3 regions of the Pantoea sp. YU22 genome follow, and region 1 is predicted to be linked to each of the others. Evidence: predicted binding sites of a transcription regulator. Region 1 holds the regulator's gene; each other region holds the start of a gene.
What was found. Region 1 encodes LexA, which represses DNA repair genes until DNA is damaged. Its sites were predicted from a motif close to TNCTGTATGTACATACAGNA; they were not measured.

Region 1 (10,171 bases):
ATCGCTGATGTCATCGACTTTGTCGACCATCTTGTCTTTATCAGTAATCTGCAAGCCCGCAGACGGGAAAATGATGCCGACATTATCATCCGGCTGCGCGCGCGTCATCAGCGCCGGGTTCGCCAGTACGGCTGAGCTCCACGTAGAGGAAGCGACACCTGTACCGCCCATCGCGTCGTTACGCGCGTCATACCAGGTACCCGCAGCCATTGCGGAAGAGGAGATAAAAAGCGCATTTAAAACAGCAGGATATAAAAGCGCGGAGCGCCGGGTGGTTTTGTTCGCCATTTGTCTGCCATCACCTTGATCAGGAAAACATTCATCATCGGAATTTGTCGTTAGCGCTATTGTGAACGGCGGCTAACGGTTCATTGCTGTGAATTCAGTCGAAACAGCACTGTTATTCGCCGGATTGGATGTTTTAGCTACAAATCGGCGCTTTTATTATTTAGCGGGATAGTTAAAAAAGGGTATTAAGGCCAGCGGTTTCTTAAGGCCTCATGAACATTAGTGCTTAACCTGGTGAGTTGTAAAGCGAATCGTTAATTTTGTTGCTTTATATCTCAGTAAGGCTGGCACTGCTAAGCCGCTTTGCGGTATAGCTGGTCGCTGAATACCTATTTAATTTATTGATATTTAATTGGAAATGAGCAAAGAAGAGATAACAACCGCAACTCCAGCGCAAGCGATTTTAGTGTGATAAAATAACATCTCGTTTTTAGCGGAGAAGCACCATGTCGATAATGACGCCCGAGCAAATCATGACCCAGGCTGAGAAACTCTGCCTGCAACGCGGGGTGCGCCTGACAGCGCAGCGCGCCGAAGTGTTACGTCTGATGGCTGCGCAGCATGGATCGATTAGCGCTTATGACCTGCTGGACCAGTTACGCGCCAGCGAGCCGCAGGCGAAACCGCCGACGGTCTATCGCGCGCTCGATTTTTTGCTGGAACAGGGCTTTATTCACCGCGTAGAGTCAAACAACAGTTATGTCATTTGCCATCACTTTGAAGCGCCCGCCCATACCTCGGTGATGCTGGTATGCGATCGCTGCGCGGCGGTGACGGAGAAACAGGCGCAGGGTGTAGAGAAGATTATTGACGATCTCGCTGGCGAAGCGCGCTTTGTCCTGCGACATAGCGTGATTGAGGCGCATGGGCTTTGTGTGGACTGTGCTGAGGTAGAAGCCTGCATGGAGCACGATAGCTGCGATCATGACCATGAGACAGAAGGGAAAAAACGCGGGAAAAGAGGGTAACCGGCACCTCCCTGTGCCGGGCGTTCAGACAAAAGCTGAACGGGGAGATTACCAGCGGTAATCTTTGTTCTGGGTTTCCCAGTCTGAGACTTCTTTCTCTGCCTCATCCTTAGCGTAACCGTAGCGTTCCTGAATTTTGCCGACAAGCTGATCGCGTTTACCTTCGATAACCTGCATATCATCGTCGGTCAGCTTGCCCCATTTTTCTTTGAATTTGCCTTTGAACTGCTTCCAGTTACCACTCGCTTCGTCTTTATTCATTTCAGACCTCCACGTCATCCTTAGTTTTACATACCACCATGTAATGGCAGTACGACAATACAAAGCGCTGCTGTGTCGCGCTGTTGTAAGGTAATTATAGTAGACGAATCGGCAACTGCGGGATAATTACAGAATAATCTGTTTAACGAGGCGTAAATCAGACGCGAGCGCAGAGGCTAATTAGCAGCTAAACCAGCGGTTTAGACGCCATTCACGCCGCCAGATTAGCCAGAGCGAGACGCCGCGCAGCGCGAGAAAGACCGTCACCGCCAGCCATAAACCGTGGTTACCCAGCCAGGGCAAGGTCAGCAGCGTCAGGAAATAGCCGAGCGCGGCAACCGCCATACTGTTACGCATTTCTCGCCCGCGCGTTGCGCCGATGAACAGGCCATCCAGCAGATAGCACCACACCCCCGCCAGCGGCAGGATGATTTGCCAGAACAGATAGCGATCCACCTGCTGCCGCAGCGAATCCAGCGAGGTGAGCGCCGCCACTATAGCTTCGCCGCTCGCCGCGTAAATCAGCGCGAACGCCAGCGCCACCATTCCTGCCTGACGACAGGCGGCGTGCCATACAGCCAGCAGCCTGTCGCCGTCGCGCGCGCCGTAGGCTTCGCCAGAGACAGCTTCCACCGCGTAGGCGAAACCGTCGAGCGCATAGGCGGTAAAGGTGATAAACATCAGCAGAACGGCATTAGCGGCGACGATCTCAGGCCCCAGACGCGCGCCGATCAGGGTGAGCGAAGCAAAGCAGAGCTGCAGCAACAGCGAGCGCAGCATAATGTCGCGATTGAGACGCAGCAGACGGCTAATATCGCCGCGCCAGCTCTGTTTCAGCATCGCCATGGAGATGCCGCGTATTTTCAGTACGCGCCACACCATCGCCAGCCCTACCGCCAGCGTGACATATTCCGCCACCGCCGTTGCGGTCGCCGCGCCCGCGACGCCCCACTTCAGCCCCGGCACCAGCCAGAGATCGAGCAGGATATTTACCGCGTTGCCCACCACCAGCAGCACAACCGGCGCGCGGGCATACTGCACGCCAAGCAGCCAGCCGAGGATCACCATGTTCGCCAGCGTCGCCGGCGCGCTAAGCCAGCGGATATGAATGAAGAGCGCGGCCTGTTCCAGCACCTGCGGATTGCCGCCCGCCAGCCGACTCGCCAGCGAACTTAACGGATCGCGCAGCAGCACAAACAGTCCGCCAGCAAGCAGCGCCATCAGCAGCGGCTGCGTCAACGCGCGCGCCAGCGCCTGCGGGTCGCGTGCGCCAAAGGCCTGAGCGGTAAAGCCCGTGGTGCTCATGCGAAGAAACAGGAAAAGCATAAAGACGAAGCTGGTGGCGGTGGTGCCAATCGCCACGCCGCCAAGGTAAACCGGACTGTTGAGATGGCCGATAACGGCGGTATCCACCAGGCCGAGCAGCGGCACGGTAATGTTAGAAAGGATCATCGGCAGCGCCAGCCGCCAGAGGTGTCGGTCGTCTGTAGAGAAGAGACGCATCAGCCGGTCCATGCCTGAAAACGTAAAACAGAAAGGAGCGGCGTTAACCGCATTGAGAGCGCTTTAACAGCTTATCGTACAGACGCCTGACGAAACGATACAGGCGTCTGAAGGCAACCGGTCAGAGCCACTCGCCGTTGCGCACCACGCCCACCGCCAGACCTTCAACGGTCAGCGACTGCGTGCGGGTATCGACGATAATCGGCTCGAAGTCGTTGTTTTCCGGCAGCAGATGCACCACGGTGCCCTGCTTTTTCCAGCGCTTTACCGTGACTTCGTCATCGATGCGCGCCACTACGACCTGGCCGTTACGCACATCCTGCGTTTTATGTACCGCCAGCAGATCGCCATCCATAATGCCGATATCTTTCATCGACATTCCCGCGACGCGCAGCAGAAAATCAGCAGAAGGCTTAAACAGGTCGGGATCAACTTTGTAATGCGTTTCAATATGTTCCTGCGCCAGCAGCGGTTCACCGGCGGCGACGCGGCCGATCAACGGCAGCCCGTTAGACTCTTCCTCTTCCATCAGCAGGCGAATGCCGCGTGATGCGCCGGAGACGATCTCGATAACGCCTTTACGTGCCAGCGCTTTCAAATGTTCTTCGGCGGCGTTGGGGGAACGGAACCCCAGCTGCGAGGCGATTTCCGCACGCGTCGGCGGCATGCCCGTCTGGTTAATATGGTCGCGAATCAGGTCATAAACCTGTTGCTGCCTGGTGGTTAATGCTTTCATCCCGCCCCCTGGTTGTTTATACAGTCGCTGTGAGTATATACAGGTATTGGCGAAATGAAAACCAAAACCCAGGGAAATAACAGCCATTTGGGCAATTGTGGAAAGCCTAGCGCAAATGGGACCAAAGCAGCGCGATCCAGACAAACAGCGCCAGTATGATAGCCAGCAAGACGGCGGCTGAGCCCATGTCTTTCGCCCGTCCGGCCAGCGGATGACGCTCCTGACCAATGCGATCGACCACCGCTTCAATCGCGCTGTTAAGGATCTCGACGATTATCACCAGCACCACCGATCCGATCATCAGGATGCGCGCGACGGTATCGACATCCAGCCAGCAGGCGATGATAACGGCGATGATGGCGGCCGTGGCTTCCTGACGAAACGCGGCCTCATGCTGCCAGGCGGCGCGCAGCCCTTGCCAGGAGTAGCCTGCCGCTTTCACAATCCTGAGCAAACCGGTGGTATTACTTGCCATTGCGAGGGAACCCTTTTAGTTGTTTGACGTCAATGTCTGGGCCAGGTGCGTTTGGCACCACACAGATCTTCGCAGCACTTTCTGATATGCTTGCGGCGCTTTGCTAACAAGAGGCTTCATGTTGTCTATGTCAGGTTGGCGTAAACTCTATTATAAATTGTTGAATTTACCACTTTCCGTTCTGGTAAAAACTAAGGCTATTCCGGCCGATCCCGTTTCCGAACATGGACTCGATCCGACGCGGCCGATTATGTACGTGCTGCCATACGATTCCAAGGCGGATTTGCTGACGCTGCGTCAGCAGTGTCTGAAGCATAATTTGCCCGATCCGCTGGTGCCGCTGGAAATTGACGGCACGCTGCTGCCGCGCCACGTGTTTATTCACAATGGCCCGCGCGTGTTCCCCGCTTTCGGGCCGAACACGGAATCGGTGAAAATTTTCCACGAGTATCTCGATCTGCACCGCAATAATCCACATCTGGATATCCAGATGCTGCCGGTCTCGGTGATGTTCGGCCGTGCGCCAGGTCGTGAAGTTCAGGGCGACGATACGCCGCACCTGCGCGAGCTTAACGGCGTAGAGAAGTTTTTCGCCATCGTCTGGCACGGCCGCGACAGCTTTGTGCGCTTTTCCCCGACCGTCTCGCTGCGCTGGATGGCGACGCAGCACGGCACCGATAAATCTATCGCGCAGAAACTGGCGCGCGTGGCGCGCATTCACTTTGCGCGTCAGCGGTTAGCGGCGGTCGGCCCACGTTTGCCGGCGCGACAGGATCTCTTCAACAAGCTGCTGCAGTCCAAAGCGATTGAAAAAGCGGTGGAAGAAGAAGCGCGCAGTAAAAAGCTCTCTCATGAGAAGGCGCAGCAGAACGCTGTCGAGATGATGGAAGAGATCGCCGCGGACTTCTCTTATGAGGCGATCCGCGTGACCGATCGCGTGATGGGCTGGCTCTGGAGCCGTCTCTATCAGGGCATCAACGTCAACGGCGGCGAGCGCGTGCGCCAGTTGGCGGAAGATGGCCATGAGATTGTCTATGTGCCCTGCCATCGCAGCCACATGGATTATCTGCTGCTCTCCTATGTGCTTTATCATCAGGGCCTGGTGCCGCCGCATATCGCCGCAGGTATCAACCTTAACTTCTGGCCCGCCGGGCCGATTTTCCGCCGCCTGGGCGCATTCTTTATTCGTCGCACCTTTAAAGGCAACAAACTCTACGCCACCGTATTCCGCGAATATCTCGGCGAGCTGTTTAGCCGCGGCTATTCGGTCGAATATTTCGTTGAGGGTGGGCGCTCACGTACCGGCCGTCTGCTCGACCCCAAAACCGGCACGCTGGCGATGACGCTGCAGGCGATGCTGCGCGGCGGCAAACGTCCGATTACGCTGGTGCCGATCTATATCGGCTATGAGCACGTTATGGAAGTGGGCACTTACGCCAAAGAGCTACGCGGCGCGGCGAAAGAGAAAGAAGGCTTTATGCAGATGGTGCGCGGTCTGCGTAAGCTGCGCAATCTGGGTCAGGGCTACGTTAACTTCGGCGAACCGCTGCCGCTGGTGAACTACCTGAACAAGCAGGTGCCGGAGTGGCGCGACGCTATCGACCCGATTGAACCGCAACGTCCCAGCTGGCTGACGCCAACGGTGAACGATATCGCGGCGCGCCTGATGGTGCGCATCAACGAAGCGGGCGCCGCCAACGCCATGAACCTGTGCGTTACCGCGCTGCTTGCCTCACGCCAGCGTTCGCTGACGCGCGAGCAGCTGATCGAGCAGCTTGAGTGCTACATTGAGCTGCTGCGTAACGTGCCCTATTCTCCGGAATCGACGGTGCCGCCGCTTTCAGCGGAAGAGCTGCTGAACCATGCCATGAGCATGAATAAGTTCGAAACCGAACAGGATAATATCGGCGACATCATCATTCTGCCGCGCGAGCAGGCAGTGCTGATGACCTATTACCGCAACAATATTCACCATATGCTGGTGATGCCGTCGCTGATTGCCGCCATTATTCAGCAGCATCCGAACCTGAGCGAAGCCGAGCTGCTGCGCCAGGTCCGTCTGATTTACCCGATGCTGAAAAGCGAACTGTTCCTGCGCTGGGAAATCGACGCGCTGCCGGCGCTGCTGAGCGCGCTGTGTCAGGAGCTGGCGCGTCAGGGCCTGATTACCCTGCAGGATGGACAGCTGCGCCACACCGCGGCGCGCTACCGCACGCTGCAGCTGCTGGCCGCAGGCATCCGCGAGACGCTGCAACGTTACGCCATTACTTTCTCTATCCTCAGCGCGAAGCCGACCATCAACCGCGGCACGCTGGAGAAAGAGAGCCGTATGCTGGCGCAGCGTCTTTCGGTGCTGCACGGCATTAACGCGCCGGAGTTTTTCGATAAGGCGGTATTTACTACGCTGGTGCTGACGCTGCGTGATGAGGGCTATATCAGCGATACCGGCGATGCCGACGTCGAGCGTACTCAGGCCGCCTGGCACATTCTGGCCGATCTGGTGACCAGCGATGTGCGGTTAACTATCGAAAGCGCAGTCGCGCATGAGTAAATAGCCGCAGGCAGATAAAGCAAAGGGCGACAGAGATGTCGCCCTTTTTGTTGCCGGTAAGGTGCCTGCGCGGTGAGTATGGCCCGATCGCAAAGACGCAACAGCGGCATCCCTGCCCGCTCGGCCCGCGTCTTCCCTGACGCGGGACGCTTTGCTCCTCGGGCCATACCCACCGCGCGTTTCAGCCTTGTTGCTCGCTGGATTAAAGTACTTAAAACAGCTGGCTGAACGGCGGCGTATTCAGCACCACGCCGATAAAGATCACCAGCCCGACATAGTTATTGTTAAGGAATCCCTGAAAACAGGCGTCGCGCTCACGGTGGACAATAAGTTTTTGCTGGTAAACAAACAGCACGGCGGCACCCAGCAGCGACCAGTAAAACAGCGCGTTAAGCTGCATCAGCGAACCGACCAGCGCCAGCAAACCCAGGGTTGCAAACTGCAGCAGGCCGATAATCAGCTTGTCGTAACGGCCAAACAAGATCGCCGTTGATTTGACGCCGATTTTAATATCGTCGTCGCGATCCACCATCGCGTATTGCGTATCATAGGCGACGGTCCAGCAGATATTAGCCAGAAACACCAGCCAGCATTCTAGCGGTAAGGACTTACTAACCGCCGCCCAGGCCATAGGGATCGCCCAGCCGAATGCCGCGCCCAACACCACCTGCGGCAGATGAGTATAGCGCTTCATAAAGGGATAAGACCACGCCAGCGCCAGACCGCCCAGCGAAAGCAGGATGGTCATCAGGTTCATGGTGAGGACCAGCGCGAACGCCAGCAGCCCCAGCAGCACAAACAGGATTTTCGCCTCTTTCTCACTCACCGCGCCGCTGGGTAGCGGACGACCGGCGGTACGCTTTACGAAACCGTCGACCTTGCGATCGGCAAAATCGTTGATGACGCAGCCCGCCGCGCGCATCACAAAGACGCCAAGCACAAACACTACCAGCACCCGGAACGGCGGAACGCCCATATCCGACAGCCACAGCGCCCACAGCGTCGGCCACAGCAGCAGCAGCGTGCCGATCGGTTTATCAATACGCATCAGGCGGCTATAGGCCTGAAACTTGCTCATCTCTACGCTCTTTTGCACGTTAAATCTTCCTCAGGCCAGGTCGCGATAGAGCGGCGAGGCAGGTAAAAACAGTTCCGTCAGCAGCAGCGGCTTGCCCGACAGCCGCAGCCGCGAGCGCCGTCCCCAGAGCGCGCCGACGCTGCCGGGTTCGATAAAGTCGCGGCTTAAGGTCGAAGAGGAGAAGAGATAGCGGCCAAGCGGGCGCGTTCCCAGCTGTTGCAGCATCTGCTCCGGGCCGTTGAGCGTGCTCTCCGGCACCAGCGTGCGGCCAATCAGCCAGGGCTCGTCGTCACCGCACAGCACGATCTCGCGCAGCCAGAAGCGCGTATCGTCAGGCAGAAGCGCCCTTTCATCGATAAGCTCATCGGCGTTAATAAAACCTTCGCGCATCGGCCGCACCGTCACTTCCTGACAGTGCTGCTCGAAACGGCGCGTCATGGAGTCCTCTTCCATCAGCCAGTCCAGCAGCGGCGCGGTCAGCGTCGGATGCGTGGATGGCAGCCAGTTGAGCGCGCGTAATAAGCTGAGCGCCTCTTGCGACATATCACCACTCCCGTCAATTTTGAGGGCAACAGTGTAGCGCAGAGGCGCGGCGGGCACACCTGGCGACGTTTATTCGCGCTTCAGGCGGTTACTGTTGGCCAGCCACAGCGTCACGACCAGAATCAGAATGGCGCCGGAGTAGCAGAGCGTATCGAAGGGATTTTTGTGATCGACGATAATCAGCCGAATAATCGCCGTAATGCCGATATAGACAAAATAGCGCAGCGGAAAGTGATAGCCCGACTGGAAGTACTTCACGATCAGGGCGATAAATTCGAAGTAGAGGAAATAGATCACAATTCCCTCAATCAGCAGATAGGACGACGCCTGCTCGCCGGTGTTCAGCAACACGTTAGCAAGGTGCAGCGTCTCTTTGCCAAGAAACACCGCCAGAATCACCGCCAGCGCCAGCAGTCCCAGATTCAGCACCCATTGCAGCGCCAATGCGATGTACTGACCGCCGGTGGGTTTAACGTTCATGACTGGCCTCCATAATGGCTTTCCGTAAAAGATCGCCATCATGCTGTAATGTGATGCAGATCACAAGATTCCCTGCTCTGGCCTTGCTGCCGCTGCGGTTAAGAAGCCAGCATTTATCCCCCTCCTGCCTCAGAGAACTGGTCTACAGTTAAAGAGTCGGCAGCGTGCGCAGGTCCCTTAAAACTCAGGAAAAATTGCGCCCCGCCCGACGGCTCTCTTTGCAGATTGCTCTTACCGTCAGGCTGGCTCTCTGCTGCTTTTTAGCCTGACGGTTATGGAGTGGCGTGACGTGTTGACCTTGCTCAATCTTCTCTCTGCCGTCGCCCTGCTGGTCTGGGGCACCCATATCGTGCGCTCCGGCATTATGCGCGTCTTCGGTGCCGATCTGCGCCGCGTGCTTAGCCGCAGCATTGAAAAGAAACCCATGGCGTTTCTGGCGGGCATCGGCGTGACGACGCTGGTGCAGAGCAGTAACGCCACCACGCTGCTGGTCACCTCTTTCGTGGCGCAGAAGCTAATGCGCCTGGCGCCTGCACTGGTCGTGGTGCTGGGCGCCGACGTCGGCACCGCCATCATGGCGCGTATTCTGACCTTCGATCTCTCCTGGCTGTCACCGCTGTTTATCTTTTTCGGCGTCATCTTCTTTCTGTCGCGCAAGCAGACGCGCGTCGGGCAGATGGGGCGCGCCAGCATTGGGCTGGGACTGATTCTGCTGGCGCTGCAGCTGATTGTCAGCGCCGCCAGGCCTATCACCCAGGCGGCGGGCGTGCAGGTGCTCTTCTCCAGCCTGACCGGCGATATCATGCTGGATGCGCTGATCGGCGCGCTGTTCGCCATTATCAGCTACTCCAGCCTGGCGGCGGTGCTGATTACCGCTACGCTGACTGCTGCAGGCGTCATCTCGTTTAAAGTGGCGCTTTGTCTGGTAATCGGCGCTAATCTCGGCAGCGGTCTGCTGGCGATGCTCAACGCCAGCGGCTCCAATGCCGCAGGCAAACGGGTGGCGCTCGGCAGCCTGTTGTTTAAGCTGCTCGGCTCGCTGGCGATGCTGCCCTTTGTCAATCTGCTGGCGCCCTGGCTGGATAAGATGCCGGTCAATGACGAAGAGCTGGTGATCTTCTTCCACGTCTTTTACAACCTGATCCGCTGCCTGGTTATGGTGCCCTTCGCCGAACCGATGGCGCGGCTCTGTACTCGCCTGATCCGCGATGATGCCGAAGCGGATATGACGCTCAAACCGCGCCACCTTGACCGCAGCGCGCTGGATACGCCTGCCCTGGCGCTGGTC
Region 2 (10,171 bases), on a different contig from region 1:
GCGTAAAAAAGAGGGGCTGGAGCTGACGCAGGGGCCGGTCACCGGTGAAATCCCGCCGCCGCTGCTGCCGATTACCGAACACGGCATGAAGCTGCTGGTCGATATTCAGGGCGGCCATAAAACCGGCTACTACCTCGATCAGCGCGACAGCCGTCTGGCGACGCGCCGCTATGCGCAGGATGCGCGCGTGCTTAACTGCTTCTCCTATACCGGCGGGTTTGCCGTCTCGGCGCTGATGGGCGGCTGCCGCGAAGTGATCAGCGTGGATACATCGCAGGAAGCGCTCGACGTGGCGCGCCAGAATGTCGAACTTAACGAGCTGGACGTCTCGCGCGCGCATTTCCTGCGCGACGACGTATTCAAGCTGCTGCGCCGCTACCGCGACGCCGGAGAGAAGTTCGATCTGATCGTGATGGATCCGCCGAAATTCGTCGAAAACAAAAATCAGCTGGCGGGCGCCTGCCGCGGTTATAAAGATATCAATATGCTGGCGATGCAGCTGCTTAATCCCGGCGGCATTCTGATGACCTTCTCCTGTTCTGGGCTGATGGCGACCGACCTGTTCCAGAAAATCGTGGCCGACGCCGCGCTGGATGCGGGCCGCGAAGCGCAGTTTATCGAGCAGTTCCGCCAGGCGGCCGATCATCCGGTCATCGCCAGCTATCCTGAGGGTCTCTACCTGAAAGGTTTTGCATGTCGTGTGGTGTGACTTGAAAAAGTGCCTTCTGACGCCATATTGATCAGGAGGCAGTTTTTCTGGAGGTCACTATGATTGCCACTAAGTTTGGTATTGGTCAGCAGGTTCGGCATCGTCTTTCAGGCGTGCTGGGCGTAATAGTGGATGTCGATCCCGAATATTCGCTGGATACGCCGAAGCTGGACGAGGTCGGCGCGACTGAAACGCTGCGCCGCGCGCCCTGGTATCATGTGGTGATGGAAGATGAAGAAGGCGATCAGGTACACACCTATATCGCAGAGATTCAGCTTTCCGGCGAAACCAGTTCGGAGCATCCGGAACAGCCGGAGATGGACGAACTGGCCGCATCGATCCGCCAGCAGCTGCAGGCGCCGCGCCTGCGGCATTGATCGCAGGCGGCAACAAGACGCCGCCTGTAAATTCTATTGCTTTTGTCGCGTCACGCCCAGCCGCGGAATTTCTATTTTAGGACAGCGATCCATAATAACGGTCAGACCGGCATCCTGCGCCAGCACGGCCGCCTGCTCGTTGATGACGCCCAGCTGCAGCCAGAGCGTATCTGCGCCCGCAGCGATCGCTTCCTGCGCCACGCCCCACGCCGCTTCTGAATTGCGAAACACATCCACCATGTCGATTTTGCCCGGCACCTCTTCCAGCTTCGCGTAAGCTTTCTGCCCCAGCAGCGTTTGACCGGCAAGTTTTGGACTGACCGGAATGACCTCGTATCCCTGATCCAGCAGATATTTCATCACGCCATAACTCGGTCGATCGGGACGATCGCTGGCGCCTACCAGCGCAATACGCTGTGTGCGCGTTAACACCTCGCGAATAGTTTGATCGTTCATCTTTTTCTCCTCATTTCAGAGCATTAAATGTAGTGGCGCCTTTTCCTGCCGCTTCTTTCCAGACAGCAATATTTTGCACTGGCGCACAAAAATATATGTTCAAATGTAAATTTACTGCCATAATGTAAGAATTTGCTACACACAAAACTTTGCGCCCTATTCTGGAGTCTACATGAAACTCTCTCTGGTCGTGACGGGGTTGACTGTTCTCCTCGTCTCGGCAACCTGTCAGGCCATCACGCTGAAGCTTGATCCGCAGATTGATCTGCTGGTGCTGGACGGGCGCAAAATTTCCGGCTCGCTGCTCAAAGGTGCCGATAGTCTTGAGCTGGAGCGCGGCCAGCACCAGTTTCTGTTTCGAGTCGAGCAGCTGCGCGACGCCCATAAAGATGCCTCGCTGCGCTATCAGTCCGCGCCCATGATCGTGACCTTTAACGCGCAGGTGAAAACCATCACTATCCGTCTGCCTGCGCTGGAGACTCGCCGCGAGCGTCACTATTTCGATCGCACGCTCAATTTCCAGCTGGTAGACGAACATGGACAGGCGATCGATATCAGGCGCGATCGCCTGCCGCTTTCCGCTGAAAGCGATATGGAAAAAGCGATGATGCTTTACAACCGTAACGGCCAGGTCGCCTCCGTCCCCCAGTTTGCAGCCGTACGCGACGGCGCATCAGCCACCCCACCCGTCGAGGCTGAATTCGTCTGGGTCGATGAGGCGCAGTCGCCGACGATTAAGGAGTGGTTTCATCGCTTTGATCAAGCCACCCGTCAGCAATTTATGTCGCTGGTCAAATTGTTAAGGACAAGTTGATAGGCGGGAAAGGCGCAGGGTAAACTCGTGCGACTCTCTTCTCAGCACGCGATTTTACCAGGACGCCTTTATGGAACAGACCACACGTACGCTTGGCCCCAGCAAACATATCGCGCTCGTTGCGCACGATCACTGCAAGGCTTCACTGCTTGACTGGGTGAAACAAAACCAGCCCACGCTGGAATCTCACACCCTTTACGCCACCGGCACCACCGGCAATCTGATTAATCGCCATACCGGATTAAACGTGAACGCGATGCTGAGCGGCCCGATGGGCGGCGATCAGCAGGTTGGCGCGCTGATTGCGGAAGGAAAAATCGATGTGCTGATCTTCTTCTGGGATCCGCTGAATGCGGTGCCGCATGACCCCGATGTCAAAGCGCTGCTGCGTCTCGCGACCGTCTGGAATATCCCTGTCGCCACCAACCTCGCAACGGCTAACTTTATTATTCAGTCACCGCTGTTTGCGCAGTCAGTAGAGATTGCCATTCCAGACTATGAGCGTTACCTGCAGGCGCGCCTTAACTGATCAGGCTTTACGCAGCAGCGGCACGCCGAGCTGACGAAACTGCTCGACAAAGCGTGACGGCTGCTCGCGATCGTAGAGCAACCACACCTGCTGACGCGCGCGCGTTAACGCGACATAAGCCAGACGCCGCTCCTCCGCATCCGGGAAATCTTCCGGCTGCGGCAATAATCCCTGCTCTATCACCGATTCACGCGCCGCAGCGGGAAACCCCTCTTTGCCCGCCTGTAGACCCAGCAGGATAACAAAATCGGCCTGCTGTCCCTTACTGGCGTGAATAGTCATAAAGTCGAGGTTGAGCTTCGGCCAGCGGGTTTTGGCTTTATCCAGCACTTCCGGACGCAGATGGTGATAACGCGCCAGCAGCAACACGCGTTCATCGGGTTTGGCGTATCCGCTCAGCTTGTTCAGCAGCGGCTCCAACTGCTCCTGCGGCAACAGGCCTGTGGCCTTTTTAGTGCCCTTCGTCAGGCTGTTGAGCGGCTTACGCAACTGATGTGGATTCTGCTGGACGAACCGGTTCGCGATATCGCCGATGCGATCGTTGAAGCGATAGGTCGTATCCAGCACGCAGCGATCCCCCTCGCCGAAATAGTGATGAAAGGCGGTGGTCAGCGTCATCTCCGCGCCGGTGAAGCGATAGATTGCCTGCCAGTCATCACCCACGGCGAACAAAGTGGTGCGCTTGTTCTGCTGGCGCAGCGCCGCAAGCAAAGCGGCGCGCTGCGGCGAGATATCCTGAAATTCATCCACCAGGATATGCTTCCACGGGCTGATAAAACGCCCTTTATTCAGGATCGCGATCGCCTGATGAATCAGCCCGGAAAAATCTACCGCGCCCTCCTCTTTCAGCGCGCTCTTCCAGGCTTTCAGCAGTGGCGCCATCAGCTTCACTCGCTTGCTGAACAGTTCGCGCACTTCGTCCGGCGCCTCGGCGATCATGGCCGCCTGCGCGCCGCCGTGCATACGCATCAGCCCCAGCCAGCGTTCAAGGCGCGACGCCAGCCGTTTCGCCAGCCGATCGTCCTGCCAGAAATCGCCTTCGGGCAGCTCCCACTCCAGCTCGTCGCGCAGCCACTGACGCCAGCCGTTTGCCTGCGCTTTTTTCTCGTGGCACTGCTGACGCCAGATGTCGATAAGCAGCGCGTGACGCGCCGCAGTATCGCTCTCCAGCTTGCTAATCGTCGGCTGCTTATTGCTGCCTTCGCGGATGATATGCAGCGCCAGCGCGTGGAAGGTGCGTGCCTGAATGTCGGCGACGCCCAGCCGGGAACGGATGCGGTCGTTCATCTCTTCCGCCGCCTGACGGCCGAACGCCAGCAGCAGGATCTGATCGGCTGCGGCCAGTTTTCGCCGCAGCAGCCAGCCCGCCCGCGCCACCAGCACCGACGTTTTGCCGCTGCCTGCGCCCGCCAGCACCAGCACCGCGTCTTCGCCGTTAACCACGGCTTCGCTCTGCGACGCGTTGAGCGGCGACGTTTCCACCGTGGCGAAAAAGTCGTGATGCTCCTGCAGCATACGCGCCGTCCAGTCGCGGTTGCGCTGGCGCAGCGCCGTTTCGCCCTGCTCAAGCCAGCGCTGGCAATCAAGGTAAAGCGCGCGGCAGTCGCTAAACTCCTCCAGGCGCGCCAGCGGCAGCGGCAGCGCGGCGAACTGTTTTTCAATGGTGGCGCGCAGCGCCTGTAGCTCGCCGCGCTTGAGCCAGCGATCCTGCGCGCCGAAGCGGTCGATCTCCTGCTTTAGCTCGCTTAAAACGGCGGCGCAAATAGCGCTCATCTCTGCGCTCCACGTCTGCCAGGCCTGCAGCAGATAGTGATAAAAGCGCTGAGTCTCCTGCCATTCGGTGCCGTGCAGCCGCACGACCTTATCGTCAGGCAGTAAAAACTCCAGTTCGCCCCAGACCATGCCGCGCTTGCAGCTGATATTCAGCAGTTCGTTAAAAGGGATCAGGTATTCGTGCCGGTCACCGCTTACTTCCACCCCAGCCGCCAGCAGGCGAACCCGGTTATAGGGATGCTGGGCAAGCCGTTTGCCCATCGATGTCGCTTTGAGTTCCATGTCCACACCGTCGAACCTGAAAAAAGAATATCGGGAGTTTACCTGTCAGACTCTTGGCGCTCCAGCCTTAAAACAGGCTAAACTTGGCGGCACATCTTGCGGAAAGCAAAAGGAAAAGAACGCCATGCGCACAGTGTTGAACATTCTTAATTTTATTCTCGGCGGGTTTATCACCACCCTTTGCTGGCTGTTCGCCACGCTGGTGAGTATCGTCCTGATCTTTACCCTTCCGCTGACGCGCTCCTGCTGGGAAATTACCAAACTCTCCCTAGTACCTTACGGCAACGAGGCGGTGCATGTGGATGTGCTGCGCCCGGAGAGTAAAAGCGCGCTGCTGAATACCGGCGGCACCTTTCTCAATATTTTCTGGCTGATCTTTTTCGGCTGGTGGCTCTGTCTGACGCATATCTCCACCGGCATCGTCCAGTGCATCAGCATCATTGGCATTCCAGTGGGTCTCGCTAATTTCAAGATCGCCGCCATTGCACTCTGGCCGGTCGGCCGCCGCGTGGTATCGGTGGAAGAAGCCCGGGCCGCGCGCGAAGCCAGTGCCCGTCGTCGCTACTGAGGTCGCAACATGATGTCCAAAGCCTTGCCGGGCTGGCGCAACTACCTGTTTAACAGCAGCTGGCGTTACCTGCTGCGCATTTTTCTGGCGCTGGCCGGCTGTGCGGCGGTGCCCTGGTGGCTGCATCAGATAGACTGGACCATCCCGCTGACGCTCGGCGTGGTGGCTGCCGCGCTGGCCGATCTGGACGACCGCCTCAGCGGCCGCCTGCGGAACCTGCTGATCACCCTGCTCTGCTTTTGTATCGCATCGGTCTCGGTAGAGCTGCTGTTTCCGCATCCGCTGGCATTTATGGCCGGGCTGGCGCTCTCAACCTGGGGCTTTATTCTGCTTGGCGCGCTCGGCCAGCGTTACGCCACTATCGCCTTTGGCGCGCTGCTGATTGCGGTTTACACCATGCTGGGCATCGGGCTTTTTTCGCAGTGGTATATGCAGCCGATACTGCTGCTGGTCGGCGCGCTCTGGTACAACCTGCTGACGCTGCTCGGCCACCTGATGTTTCCGGTGCGGCCGGTGCAGGAGCAACTGGCGGGCAGCTATGCGCAGCTGGCGCAATATCTTGAGGCCAAAGCGAACCTGTTCGATCCCGACGGCGACGCGCAGGATGACGCTACGCTGATCCGCACCGCGATGGTTAACAGCCAGCTGGTGGCGCAGCTTAATTTGACTAAAACCACGCTGCAAAGCCGTCTGCGCGGCGATCGCGGATCGCGCAGCACCCGTCGCAGCCTGCATTACTATTTCGTGGCGCAGGATATTCACGAGCGCGCCAGCTCATCCCATCTGCAATACCATCTGCTGCGCGACGACTGGCGCTATAACGAAATTCTGTTCCGCTTTCAGCGGCTGCTGAATATGCAGGCGCAGGCGTGTCGCCAGCTGTCGCAGTGCATTTTAATGCGTGAGCGCTGGGAGCACGATCCTCGCTTCGAGCGGGCGTTCGATCGATTGCAGACCGCGCTGGAGCGTCTGCAGCAAAACGAGCCTGACGCGCCGCATCTGCGTCCGCTGTTCTGGCTGTTGCGCAATCTGCGCGCGATTGACGCGCAGCTGGGGTCGATAGAGTCAGAACAGTCTCTGGCCAGCGAAACCCCGCCGGGCGATAACCGGCTATCGCGTGAGGGACTGAGCGGCTGGAGCGACATCCGCCTGCGGCTGAGCCGTCATATGACGCCCGCCTCCGCGCTGTTCCGTCATGCGGTACGCATGACTGTCGTGCTCTGTATCGGTTATGGTTTTATCCAGCTCACCGGTCTTGACCGCGGCTACTGGATCCTGCTGACCAGCCTGTTTGTTTGTCAGCCCAACTATAACGCCACGCGACGCAGGCTGGCATTGCGTATCGGCGGCACCCTGGCGGGCATTGCTATCGGGCTGCCGGTGCTCTGGCTGGTGCCCTCAACCGAAGGTCAGCTGGCGCTGATTGTGGTCAGCGGCGTGCTGTTTTTCGCTTTTCGTCAGGTGCAATATGCGCAGGCGACGCTGTTTATCACCCTGCTGGTGCTGCTCTGCTTCAATTTGCTGGGAGAAGGCTTTGAGGTCGCGCTGCCGCGCATTGTGGATACGCTGCTGGGATGCGCGCTCGCCTGGCTGGCGGTGGCCTTTATCTGGCCCGACTGGCGCTTCCGGCAGCTGCCAGCGGTGGCGGAGCGGACCCTGAACGCTAACTGCCGCTATCTGGATGCGATTATGGAGCAGTATCACCAGGGCAAAGATAATCGCCTGGCTTATCGTATCGCGCGACGCGACGCCCATAACGCCGATGCGGAGCTGGCCTCCGTGGTCTCAAATATGAGCGGCGAGTCGCGTACGCACCAGAAACACAAAGAGTCCGCTTTCCAGCTGCTCTGTCTTAATCACTCTTTTCTGAGCTATATCTCCGCGCTGGGCGCGCACCGCGATAAGCTTAACGACAGTGCGCTGCTGACGCTGCTCGACGACACGGTCTGCTATGTCGAAGATGTGCTGCAAACCGAGGTGGTGAGCGATGCCGAGGCGGAAAGTATGCAGAGCGCCCTGACGCAGCGTATCAGCGATATGGCGGCCAATCAGGAGACGCGTGCGCCGCTGGTGTTACAGCAGTTAGGGTTGCTGGTGGCCTTGCTGCCGGAGATTGCCCGCCTGCGCCGCACGCTGGCGCCCTCTTAAGAGGCGTCTCCCTTTAGCGCCTGCTGATACCACTCATTGAGTTCCGCCCTGACGGCCTGGGGCAAGGCGGCTTCATGCCGCCCTTTTATTGCGCCTTCAAGGGCCAGCAAAGTTTTAAACCCGATATGCCGGTTTATCGCCCGGAGTCTGAGCCAGCACTGTTTGGATCCCAGGTCGATCAGGTGCCGCACGGTTTTGACGCCTGCCTCATGCAGCAGAAGCTCAATTCGCAGGCTAAGATTCGGCAAATCTTTCAGCCGCAGCGGCACCTGTCTGGCCAGAGATTCTTCCTGAGCGGTGCGTAGCGAAGCGGCGGACAATGCCAGCAGCTGAGAAGAATCACTCCACAGCACGTCGTCGACGCGGTAGTAATTGAGGCTGACAGCGGCGCCGCGCTTGCGAAATATCAGCGGCTGCATCGGTTTTCGCGCCGCATATTCCCGTAATGCTTCGCTGGCGCGCAGATAGAGTGCGTCATCATTGATCAGCGCGAAAACCACTTTTTCAACCGCCAGCGCATAGCCGCCAAACTGTGTACGCGATTCGATGTGGCCTAAGGCGGCCAGACGGTGACGTGACCGTTCTACGATAGGGTGCTGTTTTTTCATGGCACGCTCTCCTTGTGCAAAAATACGACTAAAAAGTCATGTCTATCAGTCCGTTAGAGATATAGAAAAAATCCGTTAAGGGTTCAATTAATTATTGCGTTCCCGTCTCACCTTCTCCCGTTTTTGCGAGCCGTTTTCCAAATTTGAGGTTGATCTTTATCCAGGAAGTCATTACTGTATATCCATACAGTCCAATGCTGAGTGGTTAACTTATGCGCACCCAACACTTTAATAATGCAGGCTTTGCCCACCGTCATGTCTCCTCTTCTAAGCCGTCGCAGCACAGCGGCTGGATCACGGAACTGCGCTACAGCGAACAGCCCGGCATGATGCAAATGTTGCTGCTGCCGTTACTGCAACAGCTCAGCCAGGAGTCTCGCTGGCAGCTGTGGCTGACGCCCGCGCATAAGCTTAATCGCGCCTGGCTGCAGCAGTCAGGTCTGCCGCTGGAAAAAAGCATGCACGTTGCGGACTCAGAGCGTTGCACCTCCGTAGAAGCGATGATTAAAGCTTTGCGTACAGGGAATTACAGCGTGGTGCTCGCCTGGATCCCTTATGATCTCGATGAAGAAGAGCGACGCGAACTGGAGCAGGCGGCAGCGGAAGGAAAAGCGCTGGGATTGATTATGCGCCCAAACGGGAGCTCCGCGACCACGCTGCGACCAAATAAAGGGCTAAAAATTCAGTCGGATTTGTTTCATTGAGTAAAATTAGGATTTTTCTCGCGCCTTTTGCCTTTTTTATTTCAGCTAAGCCACTGATTCTTTTCCTTCCAGCTTTGACAATGGTTTAGCTGCATTTTGCTCAAAAAGAGGCCGACATTAAGACCGGGTCAAATGTTAGAATATGTGTATAAAGCCCTGTTTTTTTGCAGCATCCCCTCACATCATACTTGTAACTTTCCAATCTCGTTGTAGACTTTACCTCGCCAGGGTGCTCAATAATCTCCGTTTTTTATCGGTAGAGTCATAAGCGAGCGTATTAACCCGGCGAAGGATTACAACCAAGAGCATCCCTTTTTGCTCATTGCCTATTTGGATGATAACGAGGCGCAAAATGAAAAAGACAGCTATCGCAATTGCAGTGGCACTGGCTGGCTTCGCTACCGTAGCGCAGGCCGCTCCGAAAGATGACACCTGGTATACCGGTGCTAAACTGGGCTGGTCTCAGTATCATGATACTGGTTACTACGGTAACGGTTATGGCAACAACAACGGCCCGACTCACGAATCTCAGCTTGGCGCTGGTGCATTCCTGGGTTACCAGGCTAACCCGTACCTGGGCTTCGAGCTGGGTTACGACTGGCTTGGCCGTATGCCGAACAAAGGCACCGTAAACAACGGCGCATTCAAAGCACAGGGCATTCAGCTGGCTGCTAAACTGAGCTATCCGATCACTGACGATCTGGATGTCTACACCCGTCTGGGTGGTATGGTATGGCGCGCTGACGCAACTCAGAACAACGTTGTTAATGGCCGCATCAGCGACCACGACACCGGCGTTTCTCCGCTGGCAGCAGTGGGTGTTGAATACGCTCTGACTCAGAACTGGGCAACTCGTCTGGACTACCAGTGGGTTAACAACATCGGTGATGCGCAGACTGTTGGCGCACGTCCTGACAACGGCATGCTGAGCGTAGGCGTTTCATACCGCTTCGGTCAGGATGAAGTTGCACCGGTTGCAGCTCCGGCACCGGCTCCGGCTCCAGTTGTTGAAACCAAGCGTTTCACCCTGAAGTCTGACGTGCTGTTCACCTTCAACAAAGCTACCCTGAAGCCGGAAGGCCAGCAGGCTCTGGATCAGCTGTATAGCCAGCTGAGCTCAATGGATCCGAAAGACGGTTCTGTTGTCGTTCTGGGCTTCACTGACCGCATCGGCTCTGACCAGTACAACCAGAAACTGTCTGA
Region 3 (10,171 bases), on a different contig from region 1:
ACAGGCGTCAGCACGCCAGCAGAGAGCCGCGGCAGAAATTCGCTGACGCCGCAGTCATCCAGCAAGCTATCCAAATCGTCATCGCGCTGCGCGCCGCCCATCACGATATTGTCGTGCAGCGTGTCGGCGGGCAGCTGCGGATTTTGCCCGAGCCAGGCAATCTGCCGGTGCCAGTATGCGCGGCCCATTTCGCGCAGCTCGACGCCATTAATGCGTAGCGATCCCTGGTAAGGCAGAAAGCCGAGAAGCACGTTCATTAGTACGGTTTTCCCCGCGCCGCTCTGGCCCACCAGCGCAACGCGCTGGCCAGCGTTAAGGCTAAAGCTGAGCGGACCGCACAGGCGTTGATTATCCACGCTCAGCGCAACCAGATCCTGCGCGACGATGGCGATCGCCGCGTCGTCCGCCAGCTGCGCCGAACCGTCGGACCGTTCATGCTGGGGACTCTCGCGCATAAAGCGCTCAAGGGCATCCGCGCCGCCGACCGCCTGCGCTTTCGCATGGTAAAAAGCGCCCAGATCGCGCAGCGGCTGAAAGAATTCTGGCGCCAGGATCAACGCGACGAAACCGGCGAACAGCGTTACGCCTTGCCCATATGCGCCGAAATGGAGCTCGCCGAGGTAGGAAAAACCGAAGTAGACCGCGACGACCGCGATCGCCAGCGAAGCGAAAAACTCCAGCACGGCGGATGAGAGAAAGGCGAGTCGCAGCACTTCCATGGTGCGCTGGCGAAAGTCCGCAGTGGAGGAGGCGATGACGGCGGTTTCCGCTTCGGCGCGGTGAAACAGACGCAGGGTTTCGCGTCCGCGCAGGCGGTCAAGGAAGTCGCCGCTGAGGCGCGCCAGCGCAACAAAGTTGCGGCGGTTGGCGTCGGCCGCGCCCATGCCGACCAGCGCCATAAACAGCGGGATCAGCGGCGCGGTGGCGAGCAAGATCAGACCGGCTGCCCAGTTTAGCGGGAAAACGGTCAGCAAAATGCATAAGGGGATCAGCGCTGCCAGCGTCATCTGCGGCAGATAGCGCGCATAATACTCCTGCATCTCCTCAATCTGCTCCAGCAGCAGCGTCGCCCAGCTGCCTGCTGGTTTGCCGCGGATCCATGCGGGGCCGAGATCGGAAAGACGATCCAGTACCTGCTGACGCAGCGCCTGACGAATTGCCTGTCCAGCGCGAAAGCCTGCGGCCTCGCGCGCATAGTTAAGCAAGGCGCGCAGCGCAAAGCAGAGCAGCAGAAGGGAGAAGGGGAGAAGAAGCTCGCTGCGCAGTCGCTGTTCAACAATCAGCGCCTGTAGCAGGAAAGCCAGCAGCCAGGCCTGGGCGATGATGACCAGCGCGCTGGCCAGCCCAAACAGCGACGTCAACCGCAGCCAGCGGCTGCCAAAAGCGCGTTGCTGGCGTAGCCAGCGAATCAGTTCCTGTTGCCGGGTTTTATTCATGCGAGACCGTAAGCGTTGTCGATAACCCACGAAAAGAGAGGGGGATTGCTCTTCAGGCTGATGAATCTAGCACGGCGGCATAAAAAAAGGCGACTGAAAAACAGCCGCCTCGTATAAATAAGATCAGATAATTAACAAGTTACCGATCGTTTTTAACCAGTCCATCCAGATAACGCTCTGCATCCAGCGCAGCCATACAGCCGGTGCCCGCCGAGGTGATCGCCTGGCGATAGATATGGTCCATAACGTCGCCCGCAGCGAACACGCCGGGGACGCTGGTCTGCGTTGCGTTGCCATGCAGGCCGGACTGCACTTTGATGTAGCCGTTTTCCAGCGCCAACTGCCCCTCGAAGATCGCCGTATTCGGGCTGTGCCCGATAGCGACGAACAGGCCTGCCACTTCCAGCGACTCCGTTTCCGCCTCGTTGAGGGTCGAGCGCAGCGTCAGGCCGGTGACGCCCATCTGATCGCCAACCACTTCTTCCAGCGTGCGATCGGTATGCAGCACGATATTGCCGTTGCGCACTTTTTCCATCAGGCGGTCAATCAGTATTTTTTCCGCGCGGAAGCTGTCGCGACGGTGAATCAGATGGACTTCCGCGGCGATGTTCGCCAGATAAAGCGCCTCTTCCACCGCGGTATTGCCGCCGCCGATCACCGCGACTTTCTGATTACGGTAGAAAAAACCGTCGCAGGTGGCGCAAGCGGACACGCCTTTGCCTTTAAACGCCTCTTCGGAAGGCAGGCCCAGATAGCGCGCAGAGGCACCGGTCGCAATAATCAGCGCGTCGGCCGTATATTCGCCGCTGTCGCCGGTGAGACGGAACGGACGGTTCTGCAGATCGACAGTATGAATATGGTCAAAAATGATTTCGGTGTTGAATTTCTCGGCATGCTCATGCATGCGCTCCATCAGCGAGGGACCAGTGAGATCGTGCGGGTCGCCGGGCCAGTTCTCTACCTCGGTAGTGGTGGTCAACTGACCGCCTTTTTCGAGGCCGGTAATCAGCACTGGATTCAGGTTGGCGCGCGCCGCATAGACCGCTGCGGTATAACCCGCCGGACCGGAGCCCAGAATGAGCAATTTACTGTGTTTGGCCGTACTCATAGGATCCTCAGTTTCATTCGGCTGACAACATGACCTGGGATTGTAGGGAATTTACCGTGGCAAAAAAAGGGCTGGGGAATTTTGTTACCAATAGCTGCAAACGGCGTAGACGATAAGTCGGGCTTCTGCACGCCGGTTGCGCTAAAAGGGGGCAATAATCGGTTATTGCTGGTGCAAGAGTATAAAAATTCTCATTTAAAAACAGTTACCCAGCGGTCTGTCTGGCATCTTGTCCTGAATTTGGTCTTTTTACTTTGACAATCGCCTGCGCTTTTGCGAAAACAATGACAGAAGCGAAGAAGAAGGAGAGAGTCAAAACAGGGTTTCGTTCCTCGTTTTGCCCTTTTTTCCCGATAAATTACAGCCTGACATGGGTAATGACGCATGATGTGGACAGACAACATGCGTCATGCGGATGGATGCGCGACAGCGCACAGGCTCTGATTCTTCACTTCAATAATGCCTTGAACAGTGAACGTTTCCAGGGCGTGGCAGGTAAAGGGAAGGAATTAAGAGAGACAATAATAATGGTAGACAATAAGAAACGCCCCGGAAAAGATCTCGACAGAATCGACAGAAACATTCTGAATGAACTTCAGAAAGATGGTCGTATTTCCAACGTAGAACTTTCCAAACGCGTAGGATTATCGCCTACGCCATGTCTTGAGCGTGTGCGTCGTCTGGAGCGTCAGGGTTTTATTCTTGGCTATACCGCGCAACTTAACCCGCACTATCTAGATGCGTCACTGCTGGTTTTCGTTGAGATTACTCTGAATCGTGGCGCGCCGGACGTGTTTGAACAGTTTAACGCCGCCGTGCAAAAACTTGAGGAAACTCAAGAGTGTCACCTGGTTTCCGGTGACTTCGACTACCTGTTGAAAACGCGCGTGCCGGATATGTCCGCCTACCGTAAGCTGCTTGGCGAAACCCTGCTGCGCCTGCCGGGGGTCAATGACACCCGTACTTACGTGGTGATGGAAGAGGTTAAACAGAGTAATCGGCTGGTGATTAAAACCCGCTAACGCAGCGCAGGTGCAAAACCTGTGATATTTCGATACACTCCTGTGAATTCATACAGGACCAGCGTCGGGCTTGCCCGACGCTGTTGCCTTCATAATTTACAGGCACCTGGAGAGTTCTCTTGAGCCAGGAATACACAGAAGACAAAGAAGTTTCGTTAAAACCGCTGAGCAGTGGACGTCGTCTGCTGGAAGCATTGCTTATTCTCGTCTCACTTTTCGCCATCTATCTGATGGTCTCTCTCGTCAGCTTTAATCCTTCCGATCCGAGCTGGTCGCAAACCGCCTGGCATGAGCCGATTCATAATCTGGGCGGCGGCGTGGGAGCCTGGCTGGCGGATACGCTGCTGTTTATTTTCGGCGTGATGGCCTATGCCATACCGCCGGTGATTATCGGACTGTGCTGGATCGCCTTTCGCCAGCGCGATCGCCAGGATTACATCGACTACTTCGCTATCGGCCTGCGCCTGATCGGCGTGCTGGCGCTGGTGGTGACTACCTGCGGCCTGGCTGCGCTCAATGCCGATGACATCTGGTATTTCGCCTCCGGTGGCGTTATCGGCAGCCTGGTCAGCAACGCTATTGCGCCCTGGCTCAGCCCGATGACCGGCACGCTGGCGCTGCTTTGCGTCTGGGCGGCGGGCATTACGCTCTATACCGGCTGGTCCTGGCTGACCATCGCCGAGCGCATCGGCGGCGTGGTTATGGGCGTGCTCACCTTCGCCAGCAACCGTTCGCGTCGCGACGAGCCCTGGCAGGAGGATGAAGAGGCGTTCGACGATACGGCCGCACCGCGCGTTGAGGTGGCCTCGCAAGATGAGGATGATGTACTGCTCTCTGCGCCGCGCGCCAGCACAGAACATTCAGCGCCGGAAGTGGCCGATCCGCTTCTGGCGAAAGCCGCTGCGGCGACAGATGCCGCGCTGATCACGGCGGCCGAAGCCGCTGGCGTTGCGGCGCCCGTAGCCCCGGTATCGGCTGCTGCGATCTCCTCTCAGAGTGCTGCAGCCCCCGCTGCTGCCATGCCGTCTCAGGTTGCCGCCGCGTCAGCGCCGGTTGCTGCGATGCCGCCTCAGGCGGCCGCAGCGCCACTCTCCTCTCAGACGGTCGCAATGCCGCCTGCCGCCTCCGTTGCGCCTGTAACGGCTGCCGCCGCACACTCTGCGGCAGCGAATCCGTTCGCTGCGTCTCAACAGCCCGTCAACGCCTTTACGCCTGCGTCACCTCAGCCAGCCGCGCCTGCTCCCGCCGAGCCGCCGCGTTATCATTTTGAGATGCCGCAGACGCCGTCCGCGCCCGCTTTCACCAGCTGGGAAGAGGATGACGGCCCGCAAATGGGCAACTGGCGCGATGCCGATACGGCCGATATAGCCGCTACGGCGGGCGCGGCGACAGCCGCCGCGCAGGCAGCCTCTACGCCGCTGTTCGATGTCGCGCCTGAAGAGAATTACAATCCGCAGGTGAAGCAGGGTATCGGACCGACGCTACCGCGTCCTAAGCCGGTCAAACTGCCGACGCGTCGCGAGCTGGCCTCTTACGGCATTAAGCTGCCTTCTCAGCGAATAGCGGAAGAGAAGGCCAAAGCGCAAGAACAGCAGCGCGCTGACGTCTCGTCTCAGCCTGCAGACGCGCAGTCCGAATGGTCAGAGCATCAGCAGGAGGCGCAGGAACAGGCGCAGCTGCGCGACGCTTTCGCCAGCCAGCAGCAGCAACGCTACGGCGAGAGCTGGCAGCAGGATGAAGATACGCAGCAGGATGAAGATCAGGAAGAGGCTGTCGAACAGGCCGCGCTGGCGCAGCAATTCGCCGCGCAGCAGCAACAGCGCTACGGCGCTGAAGAGCAGAAAGAGAAATCGCCAGCCCTGAGCCTGGATACCTCCTCCGCGTTCGATTTCTCGCCGCTGGACGATCTGGTGGATGAAGGCCCCAGTGAGCCGCTCTTTACTATCGCCAGCGCGCCAGAGCCGGAAGCGCCTGTGGCAACGCATACGCCATGGCAGCAGCCTGCGGAAGCGCCGGTTGCTCAGCCTGCCGTGCCGGTGGCCGCACCGACGGTTTCTGCCGCTTTTGCACCCGCCGAGCCGGAGCCAGAGCTGACACCTGTGATGCAGACGCCAGCCGCCGCGCCGCCGCAGGCGTCGCAGCCCGGCTCGCTGGATAACAGTCTGATCCATCCTTTCCTGATGCGTCATAACCAGCCGCTGGAGAAACCCTCTACGCCGCTGCCGACGCTGGATCTGCTGACCTCGCCGCCAGCCGAGGAAGAACCGGTTGATATGTTCGCCCTTGAGCAGACGGCGCGTCTGGTCGAAGCCCGTTTAGGCGACTATCGCGTCAAGGCAGAAGTGGTCGGCATCTCGCCGGGCCCGGTGATTACCCGCTTCGAGCTGGATCTGGCGCCGGGCGTGAAAGCCGCGCGCATCTCCAACCTGTCGCGCGATCTGGCGCGTTCGCTCTCGGCGGTTGCCGTGCGCGTAGTTGAGGTGATCCCCGGCAAGCCTTATGTCGGTCTGGAGCTGCCCAACAAGCATCGTCAGACGGTCTATCTGCGCGAAGTGCTGGACTGCGCCAAATTCCGCGACAACCCGTCGCCGCTGGCCGTGGTGCTGGGTAAAGATATCGCGGGTCAGCCGGTCGTCGCCGATCTGGCAAAAATGCCGCACCTGCTGGTGGCCGGTACGACCGGTTCCGGTAAGTCGGTCGGCGTCAACACCATGATTATCAGCATGCTCTACAAGGCAACGCCGGAAGAAGTGCGCTTTATCATGATCGACCCGAAAATGCTGGAACTGTCGGTCTACGAAGGCATTCCGCACCTGTTGACCGAAGTTGTCACCGATATGAAGGACGCGGCTAATGCGCTGCGCTGGAGCGTCGGCGAGATGGAGCGACGCTACAAGCTGATGTCGGCGCTTGGCGTGCGTAACCTCGCTGGCTACAACGAAAAAGTCGAACAGGCGGAAGCGATGGGACGTCCTATTCCCGATCCGTTCTGGAAACCGGGCGACAGCATGGATATGACGCCGCCGGTGCTGGAAAAACTGCCTTATATCGTGGTGCTGGTGGATGAGTTCGCCGACCTGATGATGGCGGTCGGTAAGAAGGTTGAAGAGCTGATTGCGCGTCTGGCGCAGAAAGCGCGTGCCGCAGGTATTCACCTTGTGCTTGCTACGCAGCGTCCGTCAGTGGATGTGATTACCGGTCTGATTAAGGCCAACATTCCGACGCGCATCGCCTTCACCGTCTCCAGCAAAATCGACTCGCGCACCATTCTCGATCAGGGCGGCGCTGAATCGCTGCTGGGTATGGGCGACATGCTCTATATGCCACCCAACTCCTCAATGCCGGTACGTGTGCACGGCGCATTCGTCCGCGATCAGGAAGTGCACGCTGTCGTGCAGGACTGGAAAGCGCGCGGACGTCCGCAGTATATCGAAAGCATTACGGCAGGCGAGGAGAGCGAGGGCGGCAGCGGTGGTCTTGAGGGCGACGAGGAGCTGGATCCGCTGTTCGATCAGGCGGTGGCTTTTGTAGTCGACAAGCGTCGCGCCTCGATCTCCGGCGTACAGCGTCAGTTCCGCATCGGCTATAACCGCGCCGCGCGCATTATCGAACAGATGGAAGCGCAGGGGATCGTATCGGAACCCGGACACAACGGTAACCGTGAGGTGCTCTCTCCGCCACCGCATGAAATGTAGCGCGACACGCTTTGCAACAAACAATCATGGGCCAGTTTTTACTGGCCCATTGTTCAGGCGACATTTACCCCTCATATCAGAATACGCTTTCGGGTTTTTCTCCTGGCTCAATGGCAAAACGACGGCCAGAATTAAAACGGTATTCACTGGATAGAGATAAATAAGGAATTGAAGCGGATGAAATTAAGCGTAATCGTGCCTGGCCTGTTGGCCGTTTTTGCGTCAGCCAGCGTTATGGCGGACGCCTCCAGCGATCTGCAGCAGCGTCTGAACAAGGTTAACAGCTTCCACGCCAGCTTTAGCCAAAAAGTGACCGACAGCAGCGGCGCCAACGTGCAGGAAGGCGAAGGCGAGCTCTGGGTAAAACGCCCCAGCTTATTTAACTGGCACATGACCGCGCCGGACGAAAGCGTCATTATCTCTGACGGCAAGAATCTGTGGTTTTATAACCCGTTCGTTGAACAGGCCAGCGTCAGCCTGCTGAAAAACGCGACCAGCAACACGCCGTTTATGCTGATTGCGCGCAACCAGCCGAGCGACTGGCAGCAGTACAATATTAAACAGCAGGGCGACGCGTTCGAACTGACGCCGAAAAACAGCGATGGCAACCTGAAGCAGTTCACCATCTCCGTGACCTCTGCGGGCACCATCAACCAGTTCAGCGCCATCGAGCAGGACGGGCAGCGCAGCAGCTACCAGCTGAAGAGCCAGAAAAACGGCGCGATCAGCCCGGACAAATTCACCTTTACGCCGCCCAAAGGGGTGACGGTAGACGACCAGCGTCAGTGAGGTAAGCGTGGGTAATCTGTCTCTGGATTTTTCCTCCGAAGATTTCAAGCCGCTGGCGGCGCGCATGCGTCCGGAAACGCTTAAGCAGTATATCGGGCAGCAGCATTTGCTGGCGCCCGGTAAGCCTTTGCCGCGCGCCATCGAAGCTGGCCATCTTCACTCAATGATTCTTTGGGGACCGCCGGGCACAGGGAAAACCACGCTGGCGGAGATTATCGCGCGCTACGGCAATGCCGACGTCGAGCGTATCTCCGCCGTTACCTCGGGGGTTAAAGAGATCCGCGAGGCGATCGAGCGCGCGCGCCATAGCCGTCAGGTCGGGCGCCGCACCATTCTGTTTGTCGATGAGGTGCACCGCTTCAACAAAAGCCAGCAGGATGCGTTCTTGCCGCATATTGAAGATGGCACCATCACCTTTATCGGCGCGACCACCGAAAACCCCTCGTTTGAGCTTAACTCCGCGCTGCTCTCACGCGCGCGCGTTTATCTTTTAAAATCGCTCACCACTGAGGATATCGAGCAGGTGCTCGATCAGGCGATGCAGGACAAAACGCGCGGTTATGGCGACAGCGACATCATCCTGCCTGACAATACGCGCCGTATGATCGCCGAGCTGGTGAACGGCGACGCGCGCCGCGCGTTAAATACGCTGGAAATGATGGCGGATATGGCGGAGAGCAATGCGCAAGGTAAACGCGAGCTGACGCCGCAGTTGCTGACAGAGGTTTCCGGCGAGCGCGCCGCGCGTTTTGACAACAAGGGCGACCGCTTTTACGACCTGATCTCCGCGCTGCACAAATCGGTGCGCGGCTCCGCGCCGGATGCGGCGCTTTACTGGTATGCGCGCATTATTACCGCGGGCGGCGATCCGCTCTATGTAGCGAGACGCCTGCTGGCGATCGCCTCTGAAGATGTCGGCAATGCCGATCCGCGCGGGATGCAGGTGGCGATTGCCGCCTGGGATTGCTTTACCCGCGTCGGGCCTGCCGAAGGCGAACGCGCTATTGCGCAGGCGATCGTCTATCTGGCCTGCGCGCCGAAAAGCAACGCCGTCTACACCGCGTTTAAAGCGGCGATGCGCGATGCGCGCGAGCATCCCGACTACGATGTGCCGGAGCATCTGCGTAACGCTCCGACCCGGCTGATGAAAGAGATGGGCCTGGGCAAAGCGTATCGTTACGCTCATGATGAAGAGCACGCCTATGCGGCTGGCGAGGTCTATTTTCCGCCGGAGATGGCGCAGACGCGCTACTACACGCCAACCCAGCGCGGGCTTGAAGGTAAAATTGGCGAAAAGCTCGCCTGGCTGGCTGAACAGGATCAAAATAGCCCGACAAAACGCTACCGCTAAAACAGACGTTACGGTAAGGTGAGCAAGGATATCAATGCATTCCAGCGGGAATGCATCCCTTCATTCGTTCTTTCAACCTTTGATTACACAGGATAAGCATGCTCGATCCCAATCTGCTGCGTAATGAGCCAGACGCAGTCGCAGAAAAACTGGCACGCCGAGGATTCAAACTGGATGTGGAAACGCTGCGCTCCCTTGAAGAGCGTCGTAAAGTCTTGCAGGTGGAAACGGAAAATCTGCAGGCGGAGCGTAACTCCCGATCCAAATCCATCGGTCAGGCCAAAGCACGTGGGGAAGATATCGAGCCGCTGCGTCAGGAAGTGAACGCGCTGGGCGAACGCCTGGATGCGGCCAAAGCGGAACTGGATGCCCTGCAAAATGAAATCCGTGATTTCACCCTGGCGCTGCCTAACCTGCCGGCGGATGAAGTGCCGCTGGGCAAAGATGACAGCGAAAACCAGGAAGTCAGCCGCTGGGGCGAGCCGCGCCAGTTTGATTTCCAGGTGAAAGATCACGTTGAGCTGGGCGAGATGGTGAAAGGCCTCGATTTTGCTTCTGCCGTGAAGCTGACCGGTTCGCGCTTTGTGGTGATGCAGGGACAGATTGCTCGTCTGCATCGCGCGCTGAGCCAGTTTATGATCGACCTGCATACTGAACAGCACGGCTATCTTGAAACCTATGTGCCTTATCTGGTCAACCATGCGACCCTGTACGGAACCGGCCAGCTGCCGAAGTTCGGCGAAGATCTGTTTCATACCCGACCGCTGGAA

Region 2: sulA (SOS-induced cell division inhibitor SulA) is a predicted target of LexA. The motif match lies at 8,437-8,456, and genes of this name have one in related genera.
Region 3: EKL29_RS01045 (DNA translocase FtsK 4TM domain-containing protein) is a predicted target of LexA. The motif match lies at 3,605-3,624, and genes of this name have one in related genera.

The regions. Positions count from the first base shown of each region.
Region 1 is NZ_RYDU01000002.1:451,699-461,869, forward strand. It holds gene EKL29_RS06550 (conjugal transfer protein TraF) at 1-288, opposite strand, end outside; gene zur (zinc uptake transcriptional repressor Zur) at 735-1,256, shown strand; gene EKL29_RS06560 (CsbD family protein) at 1,305-1,517, opposite strand; gene dinF (MATE family efflux transporter DinF) at 1,698-3,020, opposite strand; gene lexA (transcriptional repressor LexA) at 3,142-3,756, opposite strand; gene EKL29_RS06575 (diacylglycerol kinase) at 3,863-4,231, opposite strand; gene plsB (glycerol-3-phosphate 1-O-acyltransferase PlsB) at 4,359-6,782, shown strand; gene ubiA (4-hydroxybenzoate octaprenyltransferase) at 6,994-7,860, opposite strand; gene ubiC (chorismate lyase) at 7,891-8,403, opposite strand; gene psiE (phosphate-starvation-inducible protein PsiE) at 8,473-8,883, opposite strand; gene EKL29_RS06600 (Na/Pi cotransporter family protein) at 9,173-10,171, shown strand, end outside.
Region 2 is NZ_RYDU01000001.1:286,531-296,701, reverse strand. It holds gene rlmI (23S rRNA (cytosine(1962)-C(5))-methyltransferase RlmI) at 1-709, shown strand, start outside; gene hspQ (heat shock protein HspQ) at 769-1,086, shown strand; gene EKL29_RS01360 (CoA-binding protein) at 1,120-1,542, opposite strand; gene EKL29_RS01355 (DUF2057 family protein) at 1,715-2,356, shown strand; gene mgsA (methylglyoxal synthase) at 2,427-2,885, shown strand; gene helD (DNA helicase IV) at 2,886-4,940, opposite strand; gene EKL29_RS01340 (YccF domain-containing protein) at 5,065-5,508, shown strand; gene yccS (YccS family putative transporter) at 5,518-7,656, shown strand; gene EKL29_RS01330 (TfoX/Sxy family DNA transformation protein) at 7,653-8,264, opposite strand; gene sulA (SOS-induced cell division inhibitor SulA) at 8,477-8,968, shown strand; gene ompA (porin OmpA) at 9,321-10,171, shown strand, end outside.
Region 3 is NZ_RYDU01000001.1:210,396-220,566, forward strand. It holds gene cydD (heme ABC transporter permease/ATP-binding protein CydD) at 1-1,436, opposite strand, end outside; gene trxB (thioredoxin-disulfide reductase) at 1,576-2,544, opposite strand; gene lrp (leucine-responsive transcriptional regulator Lrp) at 3,072-3,566, shown strand; gene EKL29_RS01045 (DNA translocase FtsK 4TM domain-containing protein) at 3,686-7,261, shown strand; gene lolA (outer membrane lipoprotein chaperone LolA) at 7,439-8,050, shown strand; gene EKL29_RS01055 (replication-associated recombination protein A) at 8,058-9,401, shown strand; gene serS (serine--tRNA ligase) at 9,500-10,171, shown strand, end outside.